Regions from separate parts of the Streptococcus sp. LPB0220 genome, predicted to be linked through region 1. Evidence: predicted binding sites of a transcription regulator. Region 1 holds the regulator's gene; each other region holds the start of a gene.
What was found. Region 1 encodes CtsR, which represses protease genes until heat stress. Its sites were predicted from a motif close to TTGGTCAAAAAAGGTCAAANA; they were not measured.

Region 1 (4,658 bases):
CCGATGAGGAAGGCAAGAAACACATTGAAGTGACCATTACCTTTAAGGGCACAGGCGTGGAGGTCCGAGGAGTGGTTGTTCCAAGTCATGGTCTCTACAGCGTCACTTTGGATGGGAAAGAAATGGCCTTCGAAGAAGGGCGTGGCCATGATTATGAGATCGACGGCGATCATTATTTCAGTGGCTACGGAGATCAACGCAAGCTCGACCAGAGTTTGGTCAATCTGCAAGGCCTAGCAAAAGGCTACCACCAGCTACGCTTGCATCTGGATCCAGCCCTCAATGACCCTCAGTCATCCAGAGCCATCCAGGTGGACCGATTTGTCCTCTCAGGGAAAGATAGTCAGTTGCTCAGTCAAGAAGAGCTGCAACAGATCATCAGAGAAGGAGTAGAAAAGATCAAGGCTGCTTCTCTCGATCGCTTGAAAGCAGACCTCAAACCGACGGTTCAAGGACAATTGACGGTCTTGACTCAGTTGCTGGATCAAGAGCGACCAGATTTGGTTGCTGTAGCTAATCAAGTCGAAGCCCTTGAAACCATCTTAGAAGATGCTCGCAATTATGAACCGCTGACGCAGATACGCCCAGAAGAAGGTGTTCGGGATTTGATTCTTGAAAAGCCAGAACTTCTCATCGAAGCAGAGGAGATTCCATTTGAGAGTCAAACGCGTGAGAACAAGGACTTGGCCAAGGGAGAAAGCCGAATCCTTCAAGCAGGGAAGGTCGGACGCCGCTTGAAATTAATCGAGGTTCGACAAGAAGAAGGCAAAGAAATTCGGACAGAAGTCGATGCCTTTGTCGAAGTGGAGGCCCAGGACCAGATCACAGAAGTCGGAACGAAGGAAGCGGAAAAAAGTCCGTTGATAGCTGATATGCCGACTCCAACCACTCCTGTCACCCCAAGTAAGGTGCAACCAGAAGTTATGACTCTTTCTCAAGCTGAAGACAAAAAAGAAAAAGGAAGACCTGTTCTCTTGCAACCGAAAACCCCAGAAGCAGTTTCTGTTTCGACTTCAGACCATCCGGAAAAAGAAGTGGTTAAAAGTCCTTCTCTACAATCGGAAGGAAAACTTCCTCAAACCGGTACAAAACAAAGTGGATTGTTTGCTTGGTTAGGTCTTCTTGGTCTAGGATTCTTGGGCGGAGGCGCCAAATTCGCTCGTCGCAAAGAGTAGCTCCTTCTTCGCATAAGAGGTTAGTTCTCACTAGCCTCTTTTGTTTTGCCTTCTTAAGAGATTCCTATTTCCATGGAGTCTTTGCTTTATTTACAGCCGTAAAAATTGTATAATAGTCAAATAAGGTCAATGATGAGAAGGAACACTCCAAGACCATTTTTTATGGGCGAAGAACAGAGCATCCATCTAGAAAAAAACAAGCCAGAAAGGAGCATCATGGCAAATAAGAACACATCTGATAGCATTGAAGCTTATATCAAGGCCTTGCTGGCTCAAGCTGGCATGGCAGAGCTCAAAAGAAGTGAGTTAGCCGATGTCTTTCAGGTTGTACCCAGTCAGATTAACTATGTCATTAAGACTCGCTTTACCGAGAGTCGAGGCTATATTGTAGAGAGCAAGCGCGGTGGTGGGGGCTATATCCGCATTGGCAAGGTCCAGTTTTCAGATCACCATCAGATGCTCCAAGACTTGGCAGCCAATATTGGAGAGACCATCAGCCAGCAGGTCTTTAATGATATCCTCCAGATGCTCTATGAAGAAAAATTATTGACAAAACGTGAAACGCAGCTGTTGCTTGCGACGACCTCCGATGAGGTCCTAGGTCGAGATGCTCTCATCCTACGAGCAACGATGCTGAAAAAAATCATTCAACAAGTAGATAGAAAAGGAAATACCGACTAGATGAACTATTCAACAGCACTGTTAGAAAGTATAGAAGCGGCCCAAATACTAGCAGGCCACTATCAGGGGCATACCTTAGATACTTGGCATCTCCTGACGGCTATGGCCAATAATCCCTATAGCGTGGCAGGTTCTGTACTGAACGATTATCCTATGCAGATCGATGAGTTTCAGGATGCAGCGGAGCATATTACAGGCCAAGCTTTTCAAAGCGACAATCGGTATGAAATCTTCCCATTTTCTTATCGGATGGAAGCCATTATGAAACACGCAAGAGAGATTGCCCAGGTTCTTCATGCCAAGACCTTGGGAACAGAGCATGTGCTCCTCTCTCTTCTAGCAGACCGTGGAACCTTGGCGAGCCAAGTCATGGAGTTTGCCGGCTTTGCCTTTACAGAGCAAGACAAGGGAGTTCCTATTGCCTCCCTTCGCAAGAATTTAGAAGACAAAGCAGGCTGGGACAAGAATGATATCAAAGCCATTCGGAGTCTCTATCGGGCCCAAAACCCCAACCGCCAAACCATGGGAAATATGATGGGCATGCCCCCAAGCACCAGTGGAGGTCTTGAAGATTATACCCGTGATCTGACAGAAATGGCGCGTGCAGGCCAGCTTGAGCCTGTGATTGGCCGGGATGCAGAGATTTCACGCATGATCCAAATCCTCAGCCGCAAGACGAAGAACAATCCTGTATTGGTGGGAGAAGCAGGGGTCGGAAAAACCGCTCTTGCATTAGGTCTGGCCCAGCGGGTCGCTAGTGGCAATGTTCCAGCTGAAATCGCGCAAATGCGTGTCTTAGAATTGGATCTCATGAATGTCGTTGCAGGGACGCGCTTCCGTGGGGACTTCGAAGAACGGATGAACAATATCATCCAGGACATCGAAGAAGACGGTCACGTGATTCTCTTTATCGATGAACTGCATACTATTATGGGGTCAGGATCCGGTATTGATTCGACCTTAGACGCAGCCAATATTCTAAAACCAGCCCTGGCACGGGGAACCTTGCGTACAGTTGGGGCAACGACCCAAGATGAGTACCAAAAGCATATCGAAAAAGATGCAGCCCTCTCTCGGCGTTTTGCGAAAGTCACCATTGAAGAGCCAAGTGTTGCAGATAGCATCCAAATTCTCCAAGGCTTGAAAGAGACTTATCAGGACCACCATCATGTGACCATTACCGATGAAGCGATCGAAACAGCTGTCAAATATGCCCACCGCTATTTGACTAGTCGTCAATTGCCAGATTCAGCCATTGATCTCTTGGATGAAGCGGCAGCTACCGTACAAAACCGCGATTCCAACGGTCACGTAAAAGAAGAGTTGACCGCCTTGGATCGGGCCTTGATGGATGGCAAGTGGAAGAAAGCAGCCCAGCTCTTAGAAGTAGAGGCCGCTCCCATTGTCTACAAAAAAGAAGTCACTGACCAAGATGTCTTGGTGACCTTGAGCCAATTATCCGGTATTCCAACTCAAAAACTGACCCAAACCGATGCCAAGAAGTACCTAAACTTAGAAGCAGAATTGCATAAGCGCGTGATTGGTCAAGACCAAGCCGTTTCGAGTATCAGTCGGGCTATTCGACGCAATCAATCGGGGATCCGTAGCAACAAGCGTCCGATCGGTTCTTTCATGTTCTTAGGACCTACCGGTGTCGGAAAAACAGAGCTAGCCAAAGCTTTGGCGGAAGTTTTGTTTGATGATGAATCGGCCCTCATCCGTTTTGATATGAGTGAGTACATGGAAAAATTCGCGGCCAGCCGCCTCAACGGAGCCCCTCCAGGCTATGTGGGCTACGAAGAAGGAGGCGAGTTGACCGAGAAAGTCCGCAACAAACCATATTCAGTTCTCTTATTTGATGAGGTGGAAAAAGCCCATCCAGATATTTTCAATGTCCTTTTGCAAGTCTTGGATGACGGAGTCTTAACCGATAGCAAAGGCCGGAAGATCGACTTCTCCAATACCATTATCATCATGACCTCAAACCTGGGAGCTACAGCCCTTCGGGATGATAAGACCGTTGGCTTTGGTGCCAAAGATATCCGCTTTGACCAAGCCAATATGGAAAAACGCATGTTTGAAGAGTTGAAGAAGACCTATCGTCCAGAGTTTATCAACCGGATTGATGAAAAGGTGGTCTTCCATAGTCTCTCAAGCGAGGACATGCAGCAGGTAGTGAAAGTCATGGTCAAACCGCTCATCGCGACCTTGGCCGAACAAGGCATGACCCTCAAATTCCAGCCTTCAGCGCTCAAGTTGCTAGCAACCAAAGGCTACGATCCAGAAATGGGAGCTCGCCCACTGCGTCGTGTCTTGCAGACCGAAGTGGAAGATCAACTAGCAGAGCTATTGCTGAAAGGCCAAGCCCAAGAAGGACAAACGATCAAGGTTGGAACGACAGCCGGAACGATCAAGTTTGAGATTGTCTAGGAGGATGTCATGACGCTTCAGCGATTAACCCGTATTTCGCTTTTGGCGGCCCTTTGTGTCGCTCTACGTCAGGCTTTTGCCCCTTTCCCAAATGTCCAACCTATTTCTGCCATCTTTTTTCTCTTGGTGATATTTGAAGGGTATAGCTTTGCTTTTCTTGTGATGATGATCACCATGTTTGTCTCCGTCTTTTTCCTGGGGATGAGCCTGATTGTGTTCTTTCAGATTGTCGCCTTTGGCTGTTTGATGCTCATTTGGCGCATCAGTTACAAGTGGTTGCCCTTTGTCCTTCAGATCCTTTTTGTGGGCCTACTGTCCTTTGCTTATGGGGTCTTGATCGATAGTGTTTATGCCTTGATATACCATATTCCT
Region 2 (4,658 bases), 410 kb from region 1:
CTGATCGTACGGTTTACGTTAATCCCCATCAATTGAGCGGCATCACTATCGACAGATACAGCCCGCATGGCTTTCCCCATCTTTGTCTTTTGAATAATAAATTGAAGAGCGACCATCAAGAAAACAGACACTCCCAAGATCATCAACTGAATATTGGAGATTGAAATAGGACCGAAGTTGTAACGAACCGTTTTAATCACTTGCGGGAAGGAACGGGTATTGGCACCGACGAAGAAGACCATCCCATATTCGAGCAAGAAGGAAACCCCGATGGCTGTGATCAAGGCTGCAATCCGAGTCGAATGACGAAGCGGACGATAAGCCAGGTATTCAATTACAACCCCTAAAATAGCTGTCCCAACCATGGCTAGGAGCAAAGCTACAAAGAAGTTTACTTTCCACGAGTTCAATAAGAAATATCCCATAAAGGCACCTACCATGTAGATATCCCCATGGGCAAAGTTGATCAATTTGATAATTCCATACACCATGGTATAACCAAGGGCCAAGAGTGCATAGACACTTCCCAAGATTAGACCGTTCACTAATTGCTGGAGCATTTGAACCATCCTTTCTAACAATAAAGAGCGAGGCCAGGAATTTTCATTCTCCCAGCCTCTTGTACAAACAACAAATGATAATTATGGTTTAACAGACTCAACTGATTTGACTTTACCATCTTTCAAGCCAATCATAAGAGCTGATTTAACCGGGTTGTGGTTCTTGTCAATTGACATTGTACCAGTCACACCTTCCAAGTCTTTCAACTTCGCAAGGTTATCTTTCAATTCGACAGAGTTCTTAGCACCTTTAGATGCTTCGGCAACCATGTAAACTGAATCATAAGCCAAAGCTGCGAACATTGAAGGTTCTTCATTGTATTTCGCTTTGTAAGCTTCTACGAATTTCTTGGCTTTATCAGTCATTTCACCTTCAGTAGAGAATCCAGCTACGTAGTAGATGTCTGTAGCTGCAGCAGGTGTTGCTTGTTCAACGAACTTAGCATCGCTAAATCCATCACCACCAATGATTGGTTGTTTGATTCCCATACCACGCGCTTGGTTTACGATCTTACCAGTTTCTGTGTAGTAACCTGGAAGAACAATCGCATCGAAGTCTTTATCTTTGATTTTTGTAAGGGCAGCTTGGAAGTCTGTATCCTTAGATTGGAAGGTTTCTGTTGCTACGATTTCACCTTTGTAAGATTTCTTGAAGGCTTCAGCAATCCCTTTAGCATAGTCAGATGAGTTATCGTAGTAAAGAACGACTTTCTTCGCTTTCAAGTTATCCGTTGTGTATTTAGCAATGATTTGTCCTTGGAAGCTATCGATGAAGGTAGCACGGAAGAGGTAATCTTGACCTTTTGTCAAATCATCTTGAGTTGCAGATGGTGTAACCAATGGAACACCTGCTTTACCAGCATTGGCAACCGCTGCTGCAGTAGCACCTGAAGTTGCAGGTCCTACAAGAGCGTTCACTTTTGATTGAGTGACAAGGTTTGTAGTGACTGTAGCTGCTTCAGCTGTTTCAGATTTGTTATCTTTATCTGTGACAACAATCTTCTTACCGTCAGCTCCACCCTTAGCGTTGATTTCATCAACGGCCAATTGAGCACCTTTTTGTTCAGCGCTACCGTAGGCTGCTACTTCACCAGTTTTTTCAAAGTTAAAACCGACTTTTAATTCTTTGCCGATTTCGTTACCAGTTGTGTTTGAACCTGAAGTAGAAACTTCACCACAAGCAGCAAGAAGAGCGACACTTGCAATGGTTAAAAATGAAAGAGCAAATTTTTTCTTCATTTGTAATGATCTCCTTAAATGAATCTTAAATTAAATACATTAAGAATATACCGAATTATCTGACAATTGTCAATAAAAAAAACGCAATCCATCAAATGATTGCGTTTTCTAACCTTCTGTGACCACAGATGGGGTCTCCAATCGTTGTAAACTTCCTACAAAATCTGTATCTAAATCTTTGAGATGGCAAGGCAAGACCTTTTTGACATAACGTTCTTTCTTTAAGTCTTCCATGACTTGATCAGCCTTGTCACTGTCCACATACAATTGGACATAACGACATTTCTTAGAATGGTACAAGACATCTCCGACTGATTGTAATTTTTTCCCATCTCGATTGTAATACAATTTTACAATCAAGCCTGTTCTTTCTTGTTTTTCAAACATGGTCAATCCCTTTCTCGTTCTGTTACTAGTATATCAAATTTCAAGAAAAAGAACTACTCTTTTATGAGAGCAAAAAAAGAGAGTGGGACAGAAATCGGTAATTCGTTAGAATTCGATTTCGTCGTCCCACCTCCGCACAGTTGAGTATGGCTGTAAAAGCTGATGAAATCAACGTAGTAGAGCCCACTCAACCACTGCGTTTTGCTCGACAATCCAAAAATAATTGAGAGGCTAGGACTTTTGTCCCAGCCTCTTGACGGACCTTCCCATAGGATGGTTTAGTCCAATTTATTATTGGCCATGATTTCATCAATAAAGCCATATTCAAGTGTTTCTTGCGCGCTCATCCAATTGTCACGTTCCGCATCAGCATGCACTTTTTCAATGGATTGACCTGAATTTTCCGCAAGGATTTTTTCCAAGTTGTTCCGTGTTTTGAGCAAGTGTTCTGCTGCGATCGCCATATCGGTTTGTTGGGTACCACCACCAGTACCACCCATTGGTTGGTGAATCATGTACTCGGCGTTTGGCAACATGAAGCGTTTGCCCTTCGCACCGCTTGAAGCGATAATTGTTCCCATAGATGCTGCCATCCCCATAACAATGGTTTGGACATCTGACTTGATAAAGTTCATAGTATCTACGATGGCAAGACCTGCTGAGACAGAGCCACCTGGGGTATTGATATACATATAGATATCTTTTGTATTATCTTGGGCATCCAAGAAGAGCAATTGAGCGATAATGGAGTTAGCCATTTGGTCCTCAACTGGTCCTGTTACCATGATAATTCGATCTTTCAACAGACGGGAATAAATATCGTAAGAACGTTCTCCACGACTGGTTTGTTCAATAACTACTGGAATCATCTATTCTTCTCCTTTAGTATCCATTCATTCTCACGATTCGTGAGGTTCAAAGTATATGTGCTATTATAAACCAATGGTCAAAAAAGGTCAAATCTTAAGCACCTTTCGTACGAATCATGAATGGCTTCTTATTTGGTACCGAATAAACGGTCACCTGCATCTCCAAGACCAGGAACAATGTAGCCATGTTCATTCAAATGATCATCGAGGGCTGCTGTAAAGATATCAACATCTGGGTGAGCTTCTTGAAGAGCTTTCACCCCTTCTGGCGCTGATACTAGGCAGACAAACTTGATATGGCTAGCGCCACGTTTTTTCAAGGAATCAATCGCTAGAATAGCGGATCCACCCGTAGCAAGCATCGGGTCTACTACAAAGATACGACGTTGATCAATATCTTCTGGCAATTTCACCAAGTATTCAACTGGTTTCAAGGTTTCTTCATCACGGTACATCCCGATATGGCCAACCTTAGCAGCTGGTACCAAACTCAAGAGACCATCAACCATCCCAATCCCTGCACGAAGAATTGGGACAATAGCCAATTTCTTCCCTGCGATTTGTTTTTGAACGGTTTTGGTAATAGGAGTTTCAATCTCAACATCTTCAAGAGGCAATTCACGCAACACTTCGTAGCCCATCAACATAGCAATTTCATCTACCAATTCACGAAAGGCCTTCGTAGAGGTATCCGTGCGACGGAGAATAGACAATTTGTGTTGAATCAGTGGATGTGTAATAACTTCTAATTTTCCCATTTTGAGATCCTTCTTTCTAAGCTGTTATTATTCAAAAAAGAGCTATGATAAAAGCGGAGTCAAGCTCTACTCTTTCTTTCAGTCCCTCTTTGATACTCACAGCACATGGAAATCTTCATTTCCAACTTTACATTCCTCTTATTATACCAAATTTTACCAAAAAAAGAGAGCCCTTACACTTAATTTTTTAAGTTCGGACTCACTCTTTCTATCAATCAATTACAACCATTCTTTGTATTTCTTAATATAGATACGTTTGACAACCGTCACACTCAGCATATAGAGGACGATAATAGCAAACAATAGAACAAAGTACAATCCATTTAGTTGGCTCAACTTCAAGATAGAAGCCAAAGGACTATATGGAAGGGAGGTTACAAAGAAGGCTGCTGCTAGGGTCGTCACCACGACTGAGAAGGCTGGACGACTTTGGATAAATGGAAGTTTTGGTGAACGCAACATATGAATAACCATGGTTTGAGACCACATAGATTCAATAAACCATCCAGTTTGGAACACCATGATAAAGGCTGCTGCATCTGCTGCTCCATGGTTGTAGCCATGACCTAAAATCATTGGGACAACAAGGAAATAAAGAAGCATGTAGGTAATAATATCAAAGACAGATGAAATTGGACCAATCCAGGCCATAAAGCGCATGATGGAGTTTGCTTCCCAGATACGAGGTTTCTTGAGGAATTCCTTGTCGACATTGTCAAAAGGAAGGGCGATACAAGAAAGATCATAGATAAGATTGAGCACAATCAAATGAACGGGAGCCATTGGAAGGAAAGGCAAAAAGATGCTGGCAAAGAGCAGAGAAAAGATGTTCCCGAAGTTAGAAG
Region 3 (4,658 bases), 750 kb from region 1:
TCTGAACTGCATAAAGAGCTTTTTCAAAGAGCTCGATATCATTTTGATCATTGCCAAAAGCCACGAAATTCTCTCCACAGAGTTCTTCTACGGTTGTCGCTTTATGCGTGTCTGCTGGATTGAGATAGATGCATTTTTCATGCGCATGATAGCGGATATGGGCCTTGTCTGTCTTTTCAATCCGCTCGATGATCTCATCCACGAGCTCCTCATGGCCACCCATATAGATCACGACCTTAATCGGATCTGTCAGCTCCTCTAAAGACCGATACTGGGCTTTCTTGAGGGGATCTACATTCGCAACAAAAGGAATCTTTTCCAAAATCTGTCCGCTATAATCAAAGGTATCATCCACAAAAAATGGTAGATTGTAATGGCGACAAAAGCCAAGGACTTCCCGATACACATCCTTGTCCAATTGTTCCTCATATACCAATTGCCCCTGGCGATAGGCCAATCCACCATTTAAGCCTATCACGAGTTGCTGACTCAATGGATCTCCTAAAAGGCCCAAGCAGTCCCGGTAAGAACGTGCAGAAGCAAAGGCAACTTCATGACCAAATTCTTCTGCTCTCAATAAGACCTGTTTGATTTCATCATCGATTGTGACACCATCGAATGACAGGGTTCCATCTAAATCAAATACAAACTTCATCTTGTTCACACTTTCATTTTTTTAAGGCACGAACAGCTGCTTCGTAGGTCTGCTCCATCAGCATTGTGACGGTCATAGGCCCAACCCCTCCTGGTACCGGAGTAATATGACTGGCCAAAGGGGCAACGGAGTCAAAATCGACATCCCCACACAATTTGCCATTCTCATCGCGATTCATTCCGACGTCAATAACGACGGCACCTTCTTTCACGAAGTCTGCTGTTACAAATTTCGCACGACCGATCGCAACAACCAAGATATCTGCTCTTCTAGCAATTTTAGGCAGATGATGGGTCCGGGAATGGGTCAAGGTTACCGTCGCATTTTTGGCGAGGAGCAACTGCGCCATTGGTTTTCCAACGATATTGGAACGACCAATCACGACTGCTCGCTTCCCTTCTAGATCAATCCCGTACTCTTTGAACATCTCCATGATGCCAGCGGGGGTCGATGGCACCATAATAGGATTTCCAGCCCACAAGCGCCCCATATTCAATGGATGAAAGCCATCCACATCTTTTGCCGGGTCAATCGCTAAAAGGACTGCATCCGCATCGATATGCTTAGGCAGTGGCAACTGCACCAAAATCCCATGCCAAAGGGGATCCTGATTGTAGTGTTCGATCACTTCTAATAATTCAGCTTGGCTGATGCTTTCAGGAAGTCGTCTCACTTCACTCCGAAAGCCTGCCGCAATAGCAGAACGCTCTTTATTTCTTACATAGATTTTGCTAGCTGGATTATCTCCTACCACGATGACAACGAGGCCAGGCACAACTCCTGTCTCTTCTTTTAATCGTGCTGTTTTCTCTGCAATCTCACCCTGTAATTTTGTAGCGAGCGCCTTCCCATCAATGAGTGTCGTCATATCAATTCTCTTTCTAGTCAAGTAATGAAAATAGTCCTCTCTATTATAGCAGATTTCAACTCTCAAACCTAACTGTTCCTAATTAGAATTTCTTATAGACGAAAACTATAGCCAGATGGACAAAAAATGAGCTTGAGACCACCCCAAACTCATCCACACAGCTGCTTAGTAAAGCAATTCATAAATTTCCATTGCAATTAAATCAATGCTATCAAATGTATAGGTTTCACGCGCTTCAACATCACGAAGTGTAAAGGTTGAACCTTCTTCTTCATTGTGGTTGTAGGCTACTTCAGCGACAACAACACCGTCACGTTCAAAATTACGTTTCAAGTTTCCACCGTCTTTTGTCATTGTCTCCAAACGGTTGATAATCCGTACTAAATGTGATTCCATTTTATTTCTCCTCTTTACTTTCTACTCTCCTATTTTATCATAAAAGAGAAAGCTCTTCCAATAAAAATTCACATTTTTCCATTGATTTGCTCTTTCTTCAATCCTTAGCGACATTCCGTAGCAAATTCTTGCAAACTTCTAGAATACTGATATAATGAAACTATAAATCTTTGACTATTTTTGACCTTTTGAAAATAGGCTCGTCTCTTGATGGAAAACCATCAAAAACCTACTGTGAGGTATGTATATGCTTTGTCAAAATTGTAAAATAAATGAATCAACCATCCATTTATATACAAATGTAAATGGACGTCAGCAGCAAGTAGACCTCTGTCAAAATTGCTATAAAATTATGAAAACAGACCCAAATAACAGCTTCTTGAAAGGCATGACCCAACGGAGCCAACTCACTGGAGATCCTTTTGAAGATTTCTTCAATAACCTTGGAAACTTCCAAAGTCCGCAAGAACCTCAAACCCCTCCAACTCAATCCGGAGGCAGTTATGGAGGTGGCGGCTACGGCCAAAACAATAACCGTGGTGGCGGTCAAGACCCTCGTCAAGCACGCCCTCAGAAGCCAAAAGGACTGTTAGAAGAGTTCGGTATCAATGTCACAGAAATTGCCCGCAAAGGGGATATTGACCCTGTCATTGGCCGTGACGAGGAGATTATCCGTGTCATCGAAATTCTCAACCGTCGAACCAAGAACAATCCGGTTCTGATTGGAGAGCCTGGGGTCGGAAAAACTGCTGTTGTGGAAGGCCTGGCTCAAAAAATCGTCGATGGCGACGTTCCTCATAAATTGCAAGGAAAAGAAGTCATCCGCCTAGATGTCGTGAGCCTCGTTCAGGGCACAGGCATTCGTGGTCAATTCGAAGAACGCATGCAAAAATTAATGGATGAAATTCGTCAACGCGAAGATGTTATTCTGTTCATCGACGAAATCCATGAAATTGTTGGCGCAGGATCAGCTGGTGAGGGCAATATGGATGCTGGAAATATCCTTAAACCAGCCTTAGCGCGCGGAGAACTCCAATTAGTTGGGGCTACTACCCTCAATGAATACCGTATCATTGAAAAAGATGCGGCCTTGGAACGTCGGATGCAGCCCGTTAAGGTCGATGAACCAACGGTTGAAGAAACCATCACCATCCTCAAGGGCATCCAGAAAAAATACGAAGACTACCACCACGTCCACTATACAGACGGGGCCATCGAAGCGGCAGCTATTCTTTCAAACCGCTACATCCAAGATCGCTTCCTGCCAGACAAGGCCATTGATTTGTTGGATGAAGCGGGGTCTAAGATGAACCTGACCCTAAACTTTGTGGATCCAAAAGTGATCGACCAGCGCTTGATTGAAGCAGAAAACCTCAAAGCCCAAGCGACGCGCGAAGAAGATTTTGAAAAAGCAGCCTACTTCCGCGACCAAATCGCGAAATACAAGGAAATGCAGGGTCAACATGTCACCGATCAGGAAACTCCTGTCATCAGTGAAAAAACGATTGAACACATCGTTGAACAAAAGACCAATATTCCTGTTGGTGATTTGAAAGAAAAAGAACAGTCTCAATTGATCAATCTGGCTTCTGATTTGAAAGCTCATGTGATCGGTCAAGATGATGCAGTAGATAAAATCGCGAAAGCCATTCGACGCAATCGTGTCGGCTTAGGATCGCCTAACCGTCCAATCGGAAGCTTCCTCTTTGTCGGACCAACTGGTGTCGGAAAGACCGAGTTGTCTAAACAATTAGCGATCGAGCTCTTTGGCTCTGCAGACAATATGATCCGCTTTGATATGAGCGAATACATGGAAAAACATAGCGTAGCGAAACTAGTCGGAGCTCCTCCGGGCTATGTTGGCTACGATGAAGCCGGACAACTAACTGAAAAGGTCCGTCGCAATCCATACTCCCTCGTGTTGTTGGATGAAGTGGAAAAGGCCCATCCAGATGTCATGCACATGTTCTTGCAAGTCTTGGATGATGGCCGTTTGACAGATGGTCAAGGTCGTACCGTCAGCTTTAAAGATACCATTATCATCATGACCTCTAATGCTGGAACCGGCAAAGCTGAGGCCAATGTTGGTTTTGGAGCTGCTCGCGAAGGTCGAACCAACTCTGTACTGGGAGAACTCGGTAACTTCTTTAGCCCTGAATTCATGAACCGCTTTGATGGCATCATTGAATTCCAACCTCTATCAAAAGAAAACCTTCTCCAAATCGTTACCCTCATGCTGGATGAAGTCAATCAACGTCTCGCACAAAATGAGATTCATCTGGATGTGACAGAGAAGGTCAAAGAAAAATTGGTCGATCTGGGATACGATCCAAAAATGGGGGCCCGCCCACTCCGTCGTACCATCCAAGACCATATCGAAGATGCCATTACCGATTATTACCTGGAACATCCAAGTGAGAAACAACTCAAAGCAGTCATGACCAGCAATGGGAATATTAGTATCAAAGCTGTTCACAAGACGGCTGAAAAGAAGTCAGAAGCATAATCAGTAAATGTACATTCAGAGAGTGGGACAGAAATCGGTAATTCGTTAGAATTCGATTTCGTCGTCCCACCTCCGCACAGTTGAGTAGGGCTGTAAAAGCTGATGAAATCAGCGTAGTAGAGCCCACTCAACCACTGCGTCTTGCTCGACAATCCAAAAATAATTGAGAGGCTAGGACTTTTGTCCCATCCTCTTTCTTTTTTCCCTCCAGATTTTTGCTAAAAAATATGATA

Region 2: LPB220_RS08230 (ATP-dependent Clp protease proteolytic subunit) is a predicted target of CtsR. The motif match lies at 3,129-3,149, and genes of this name have one in related genera.
Region 3: LPB220_RS03265 (ATP-dependent Clp protease ATP-binding subunit) is a predicted target of CtsR. The motif match lies at 2,087-2,107, and genes of this name have one in related genera.

What each region holds. Positions count from the first base shown of each region.
Region 1 is NZ_CP044230.1:1,987,775-1,992,432, reverse strand. Features, by position in the region: gene LPB220_RS10105 (alpha-L-fucosidase) at 1-1,175, shown strand, start outside; gene LPB220_RS10100 (CtsR family transcriptional regulator) at 1,392-1,856, shown strand; gene LPB220_RS10095 (ATP-dependent Clp protease ATP-binding subunit) at 1,857-4,286, shown strand; gene LPB220_RS10090 (ECF transporter S component) at 4,296-4,658, shown strand, end outside.
Region 2 is NZ_CP044230.1:1,581,860-1,586,517, forward strand. Features, by position in the region: gene LPB220_RS08210 (branched-chain amino acid ABC transporter permease) at 1-560, opposite strand, end outside; gene LPB220_RS08215 (ABC transporter substrate-binding protein) at 642-1,799, opposite strand; gene LPB220_RS08220 (DUF2129 domain-containing protein) at 1,908-2,186, opposite strand; gene LPB220_RS08230 (ATP-dependent Clp protease proteolytic subunit) at 2,465-3,055, opposite strand; gene upp (uracil phosphoribosyltransferase) at 3,184-3,813, opposite strand; gene mgtA (magnesium-translocating P-type ATPase) at 4,033-4,658, opposite strand, start outside.
Region 3 is NZ_CP044230.1:605,135-609,792, reverse strand. Features, by position in the region: gene LPB220_RS03280 (HAD-IIB family hydrolase) at 1-655, opposite strand, end outside; gene LPB220_RS03275 (bifunctional methylenetetrahydrofolate dehydrogenase/methenyltetrahydrofolate cyclohydrolase) at 669-1,523, opposite strand; gene LPB220_RS03270 (DUF1797 family protein) at 1,689-1,919, opposite strand; gene LPB220_RS03265 (ATP-dependent Clp protease ATP-binding subunit) at 2,167-4,425, shown strand.